3 regions of the Kitasatospora sp. NPDC056800 genome follow, and region 3 is predicted to be linked to each of the others. Evidence: riboswitches for the same ligand, from Rfam matches in the RefSeq annotation. Region 3 holds a riboswitch; each other region holds the start of a gene.
What was found. Region 3 has a riboswitch for S-adenosylmethionine ahead of thrC (threonine synthase). Riboswitches for the same ligand answer to the same signal wherever they lie in the genome.

Region 1: linked by a shared signal. The riboswitch ahead of ACFRQN_RS24405 (IclR family transcriptional regulator) and the one ahead of thrC (threonine synthase) in region 3 are both predicted to bind S-adenosylmethionine.
Region 2: linked by a shared signal. The riboswitch ahead of ACFRQN_RS03040 (aminotransferase class V-fold PLP-dependent enzyme) and the one ahead of thrC (threonine synthase) in region 3 are both predicted to bind S-adenosylmethionine.

Annotation. Positions count from the first base shown of each region.
Region 1 covers NZ_JBHUAL010000119.1:18,729-20,986, reverse strand. The annotation lists gene ACFRQN_RS24410 (hypothetical protein) at 1-954, shown strand, start outside; SAM riboswitch class I at 1,040-1,181, shown strand; gene ACFRQN_RS24405 (IclR family transcriptional regulator) at 1,384-2,097, shown strand.
Region 2 covers NZ_JBHUAL010000007.1:11,202-13,459, forward strand. The annotation lists gene ACFRQN_RS03035 (Lrp/AsnC family transcriptional regulator) at 1-35, shown strand, start outside; gene ACFRQN_RS03040 (aminotransferase class V-fold PLP-dependent enzyme) at 39-1,421, opposite strand; SAM riboswitch class IV at 1,473-1,591, opposite strand; gene trpD (anthranilate phosphoribosyltransferase) at 1,700-2,258, opposite strand, start outside.
Region 3 covers NZ_JBHUAL010000335.1:338-2,595, forward strand. The annotation lists gene ACFRQN_RS39590 (MoaD/ThiS family protein) at 1-36, opposite strand, end outside; gene thrC (threonine synthase) at 72-1,352, opposite strand; SAM riboswitch class I at 1,369-1,505, opposite strand; gene ACFRQN_RS39600 (glucosyl-3-phosphoglycerate synthase) at 1,617-2,258, shown strand, end outside.

The DNA of each region.
Region 1 (2,258 bases), on a different contig from region 3:
CGGATGGGCGCGCACGCCCGGGACGAGCTGCGGCGCGCCCGCGACCGGGTCGAGTGTTACGCCCGGGTCGCCCGCGACCTCGCCGACGCCACCGGGGTCCGCCCCATCCGCGACCTGCCGCTGGCCGGCTACTACCCGCCCGACCTGCCCCGGCCGCTGGCCGAGCTCAGCCTCGTCAGCCCCACCGAGGCCTCGCTCTGGCAGGCCGTCAACCGGCTGGTCACCGACCACCCGGTGGAGTCCGTGGAGGTCACCCTGCTCGGCGAGCGCCCCCGGCACACCGCCGTCACCCTGCGCTGGCCGGCCGGGGACCCGCTGCTCGACCCGTGGTACCAGGTGCGGGTCGCGACCGCCGCGCTCCCCGGCGACCTCGCCACCGTCCCGGTCCGCCCCTACCTGGCCGCCGACGACCACGTCGAATGCCTGATCGCCCTCGCCGAGGAAGGGCTCGGGCGCACCTTCCTCGCGGGCGACGTGATCGACGTGGCCCGGCTCGCCGGGCAGCCCTACGAGCCCGTCGAGACCGCCGCGGTGGTCGCCGCCTACCGGCTCGCCCCGGAGGCCGCCGCCCTCCTCGACCTCGCCGCCGAGCACGTGCCGCTCGGCGCCCTGCGGGACGTCCGCACCGTCCTGGAGGCCGAGGTCGCCCCCGAACTCCGCCGCCGGACCTCTGCCGGCACCCCGCCGTGCCACGGCACCTCGCCGCGCCACGGCACGCTGCTGCGCCGCACCGTCATCCGGCACCAGTGGGACGAGGCGCTGCTGCTCCCGGCCGGCGACGCCACCCTGCTGCTCACCCCGGTCGCCGACTACCTGCTCGGCCCCGAGGGCACCCGGCCCACGGACCGCGAGCGCACCGCCGCCCTCGCCGCCCTCCACGCCTGGGACGCGACCCTCCCCGGCAGCCCGGACGGGGCCCCGTGCACCGGCCTGTCGGGGCCGCGCCACCGCTGAACCGGCCCCGCGGGGCGTGGCCGAGGGCGGGTCGAGGGTGGGGGGACTTGCCGACCCGCCCCGGATGTCTTGTATCGTTCCTGGCGAATCATCCAGAGGGGTGGAGGGACCGGCCCTACGAAGCCCCGGCAACTCCCCGTTCGACCCGGCGTCCGAAGTACGCGCCGTGTTGGCGGGGGCAGTGCCAACTCCGGCCTGTCGCCACTGTGGCGCGGGAAAGATGAGGAGACACGGTGCTCTCTGTGCTGTCCTTCGCCCGGGCGCTTCCCGCCCCGGTCCTTTCGCGTACCCGTCTCGTGCCCGGCGCAGGCAATCGGCCGACTTCTCCGGCCTGTCCTCGCTGACCACACCCCCCGGCTCCCCGCCAGGAGCCGCCGTGAGCAGCGCGGACCCGCTGCTCCCGGGCCTTGAGACTGGAGTACCCATCCCATGGAGAACACGAGCGGCGTCGGCGTGCTCGACAAGGTCACCTCGATCCTCGGCACTCTGGAGGCCGGGCCCGCCACCCTGGGCGGCCTCGTCGCGGCCACCGGCATGGCGCGGCCCACCGCCCACCGGCTGGCCGTCGCACTCGAACACCACCGCCTGGTCAGCCGGGACGTGCAGGGCCGGTTCATGCTCGGCCCCCGCCTCGGCGAGCTCTCGGCGGCCGCCGGTGAGGACCGGCTGCTGGCCGCGGCCGGCTCGGTCCTCGCCCAGCTGCGGGACGCCACCGGCGAGAGCGCCCAGCTCTACCGGCGGCAGGGCGAGGTCCGCATCTGCGTGGCCGCCGCCGAGCGGCTCACCGGCCTGCGCGACACCGTTCCGGTGGGGGTCACCCTCCCCATGAAGGTCGGCTCCGCCGCCCAGATCCTGCTCGCCTGGGAGGAACCCGAGCGCCTCCACCGCGGCCTGCAAGGGGCCCGCTTCACCGCCACCGCGCTGAGCGGCGTGCGGCGCCGCGGCTGGGCCCAGTCCGTCGGCGAGCGCGAGGTCGGGGTCGCCTCCGTGGCCGCGCCCGTCCGCGGCCAGTCCAACCGGGTGGTGGCCGCCGTCACGGTCTCCGGGCCGATCGAACGGCTCAGCCGCCACCCCGGCGCCCAGCTCTCCCAGGCCGTCGTCGAGGCGGCCCACCGGCTCACCGAGGCCCTGCGCCAGCCCTGACGGGGGTTCCGAGGCTCTCGGATTCCGAGGTTCCGGGGTTCCCTGGTCACGGGTTCCGAACCTCGGGTTCCGAGACTCCAGGCTCCGGGGCGCACCTCCGCGCGCCCCGGGGCCCGGTTCCGGCCCCTACCGGTCCCGGGTCCGGCTTGGCTCGGGCCCGG
Region 2 (2,258 bases), on a different contig from region 3:
TGGAGGCCGCCTTCGCCCTCGGCCTGGACGAGTAGCGGTCAGCCCTCGGCGCGCCGGCCCCGCTCGACCTGCACGGTGGCGACGCAGCGCCCGCCCTCGTTGCGGTAGTTCCACGCCGCGCCCTCCGTGACCAGCTCCCGGACGGCGGTCAGGAAGCGGTCGACGTGCTCGTCCGGCGTCCCGGCGCCGAAGCTCACCCGGATCGCGTTCAGGCTGCGCTCGCCCGGCAGCGACGGCTCGGGCGCACCACACTCGGACGGTGCCTCGTCCTCGTCGCCCAGCAGCGTGCGCACCAGCGGGTGGGCGCAGAACAGGCCGTCGCGCACCCCGATGCCGTACTCGGCGGACAGCGCGGCGGAGAAGTGCGAGCTGTTCCAGTCCCGGACGACGAAGGACAGCACGCCCACCCGGGCGGAGCCCTCGCCGAACAGGTTCAGCACCTTGACCTGCGGGATCTCGGCCAGCCCGGCCGTCAGCCGGGCGATCAGCTGCTGCTCGCGGGCCTCCAGCCCGTCGAAGCCGGCCTCGGTCAGCGCCCGGCAGGCCGAGGCGATCGCGTAGGCGCCGATGACGTTCGGCGAGCCGGCCTCGTGCCGGGCCGGGCCGGTGTGCCACTGCACGGCCACCGAGCCGTCGGCCTCCCGGGCCACCGTCCGGGTCGCCCCGCCGCCGGCCAGGTACGGCTCGGCCGCGTCCAGCCAGTCCGCCCGGCCGGCCAGCACCCCGGCGCCGAACGGCGCGTAGATCTTGTGGCCGGAGAAGGCGATCCAGTCGACGTCCAGCTCGCGCACCGAGACCCGGTGGTGCGGCGCCAGCTGGGCGGCGTCCAGCACCACCCGGGCGCCGTGCCGGTGCGCGGTCGCGGTCAGCTCGGCGACCGGCCACAGCTCGCCGGTCACGTTGGAGGCGCCGGTGACGCAGAGCAGCTTGGGGCCCTCGGGCGCCTCGGCGAGCGCGGCGTCCAGCGCGGCCACCGCCTCGGCCCGCGAGCGCGGCGCCCGCAGGTAGGTGACGTCCAGTCCGGCGTGCGCCCAGGGCAGCAGCGAGGCGTGGTGCTCGGTCTCGAAGGCGAACACCCGGGTGCCGGCCGGGACGGCGGAGGCCAGCAGGTTGAGCGAGTCGGTGGTGGCCCGGGTGAAGACCACCTGGTCGCCCTCGCGCAGGTCGAGGAACTCGCCGACGGTGCGGCGGCTCTGCTCGAACAGGTCGGTGGACAGCTGGGAGAGGTACCCGGCCCCGCGGTGGACGCTGCCGTAGTACGGCGCGTAGGCGGCGACGTCGTCCCACACCCGCTGGAGCGCCGGCGAGCTCGCCGCGTAGTCGAGCGCCGCGTAGCCGACCTTCTCACCGCTGGCGAGCGGGACCTGGACGTCGGCGCCGAGGACGGCGAGCGGGGTGCGGATTTCGGTGGCCAGAGACATGGGGATGCACTCCTTCTGGGGCAAGGGACCCCGGGAGTGCTAGTCGTCGGGCGTCCGCGCTTGTCGCACGGACGGCTTGCCGTGACGACCCGGTCCTCACCCAGGGCACCCCGCCACGGACGGAGGGTTGCCGGACAGCCAGCTGGGGCTTCGCGCTGTCACTCATGACCTGGCGAAGACTCTAGGCCGGGTCCACCGGGTGGTCAAACGGGCATCCAGCATCCGGACAGCACGGGAGCCCGCACCGGCGTACCGGCACGGGCTCCCCAACTACCGCCTCAGGCCCGGCTGGTGGCCTCCGACCAGCGCCGCAGCAGGTCCTGCGCGGCACCGGAGTCGATCGCCTTCGCGGCCCGCTCCATGCCGGCCGCCAGCTGCTCGGTGAGCGGCGCGTCGCCCAGTTCCAGCGCGACCAGCGCCGCCGCCGTGTTCAGCAGGACGGCGTCCCGCACCGGCCCGTGCTCGCCGGCCAGCAGCCGCCGCGCGACCTCGGCGTTGTACGAGGCGTCCGCCCCGCGCAACGCCTCGATGCCGACCAGCTCGATGCCCACGTCCCGCGGGTCGAAGGTGGACTCGGTGACGACCCCGTCGCGCACCAGCCAGACCTGCGAGGTGGTGGTGATGGTCAGCTCGTCCAGCCCGTCGTCGCCGCGGAAGACCAGCGCGGTGGCGCCCCGCCGGGCCAGCACCCCGGCGATCAGCCCGGACAGCCGGGTGTCGAAGCAGCCGATGGCGTGCGCGGTGACCTTGGCCGGGTTGGTCAGCGGACCGAGGATGTTGAAGGCGGTCGGCACCCCGAGGTCGCGCCGCGCGGTGGCGGCGTGCCGCATCGAGGGG
Region 3 (2,258 bases):
GCGCAGGATGGTGGGGATGCGGACGGTGGCGCTCATGACTCTCCTAGCGGGGGCGGGGCCTATCGGGTGGTTCAGGCGGACACGAGGCCGGCGGCGCGGAACGAGTCCAGCGTCGGGCGGATGACGGCGGTCATCCCGGAATCGGAGACGGCGTCCAGGGTCTTCAGCCCGTCGCCGGTGTTGATCGCGACGGTCTCCTTGGCCGGGTCCAGCTGCCCGGTCTCGACCAGCTTCTTCAGCACGCCGACGGTCACCCCGCCCGCGGTCTCGGCGAAGATCCCCTCGGTCCGCGCCAGCAACCGGATCGCCGCCACGACCTCGGCGTCCGTGACGTCCTCCACCGCGCCACCGGTACGGCGGGCGATATCCAGCACGTACGGGCCGTCGGCCGGGTTGCCGATCGCCAGCGACTTGGCGATGGTGTCCGGCTTCACCGGCTTGATCACGTCCCGGCCGGCCTTGAACGCGGCCGACACCGGCGAGCAGCCCTCCGCCTGGGCGCCGAAGACCTTGTACGGCCGGTCCTCGACCAGGCCGAGCCTGATCAGCTCCTGGAGCCCCTTGTCGATCTTCGTCAGCTGCGAGCCCGAGGCGATCGGGATCACGATCTGCTCCGGCAGCCGCCAGCCGAGCTGCTCGCAGATCTCGTACGCCAGCGTCTTGGAGCCCTCGCCGTAGTACGGCCGCAGGTTCACGTTGACGAAGCCCCAGCCCTCGCCGGCCGGGTCGCCGATCAGCTCCGAGCAGAAGCGGTTCACGTCGTCGTAGTTGCCCTCGATGCCGACCAGCTCGCCGCCGTACACCCCGGCCATGACGACCTTGCCCTGCTCCAGGTCGTGCGGGATGAACACGCAGGACCGGAACCCGGCCCGGGCCGCCGCCGCACCCACCGCGCCGGCCAGGTTGCCGGTGGAGGAGCAGGACAGCGTGGTGTAGCCGAACGCCCGGGCCGCCTCGATCGCACACGCGACCACCCGGTCCTTGAACGAGTGCGTCGGGTTCCCGGAGTCGTCCTTGACGTGCAGCTGGGCGGTGAAACCGAGCTCCCGGCCCAGGTTGTCCGCCTTCACCAGCGGGGTCCACCCCGGGTTCAGGTTCGGCTTGGACGCCACGTCGGCCGGCACCGGCAGCAGCGGCGCGTACCGCCAGATGGAGGCCGGACCGGCCTCGATCCGCTTGCGCAGCTCCTCGGCGCCCTCGCTGCCGAACTCGTAGGCGATCTCCAGCGGGCCGAAGCACTCCAGGCACGCGAAGCTGGGGCCGAGCGGGAAGCGGGTGCCGCACTCGCGACAGGACAGCGCGGCGGCCGGGCCGAGGTCGACGGAAACAGGTGCGGCAGTGTCGATAGCCATGATGGCGAGGCCTCTCTCCTCATCTTCCCCGTGGCGCGGTCGCGACACGGGACGGAATTGGCACCTGTCCCGCCGGGGCCTGTCGACAGACAGCCGCGCGAGAAGGTTGCCGGGACGTCAACGGGCCGTTCCCTCAGTCCCTCTGGATGAGCTTGTGAAATTGTGGTGGTGCTCAACGGAGACCCCGGCGTGCAAAGGTCCGACCGCTGTACGAAGACTGTATCCGAAGGCGTCAAACCTGAACGGGACCGTCCGCCAAGCGAGATGACCCGTCCCACCGACCTCGCCGAGGAGATCTCCGTGCCCGCCGAACCGACTCCCGCGCTCCTCCCGCAGGCGGCGTCCTGGCTGCGCCGCCGCTCCTGGAGCGCGGCCGACCGGCCGGTCCGCACCCTGCTCGACGCCAAGGAGCGCACCGGTCGCACGGTCAGCGTGGTCCTCCCCGCCCTGGACGAGGAGGCCACCGTCGGCGACATCGTCCGCACCATCCGCCGCGAGCTGATGGAACGCCTCCCGCTCGTCGACGAACTCGTCGTCGTCGACTCCGGCTCCACCGACGCCACCGCCGCCGTCGCCGCCGAGGCCGGCGCCCGGGTCGAGCACCGCGACGCCGTCCTGCCCCGGCTGCCCGCCGTCCCCGGCAAGGGCGAGGTGCTCTGGCGCTCGCTGCTGGTCACCCACGGCGACATCGTCTGCTTCGTCGACGCCGACCTGCGCGAGTTCGACCCGGCCTTCGTCTCCGGCATCGTCGGCCCGCTGCTCACCGACGAGTCCATCCAACTGGTCAAGGCCATGTACGACCGCCCGCTGGAGTCGGAGGGCGCCGTCCTACCCGCCGGCGGCGGCCGGGTCACCGAACTCGTCGCCCGCCCCCTGCTCAACCTCCACTGGCCGGAACTCGCCGGT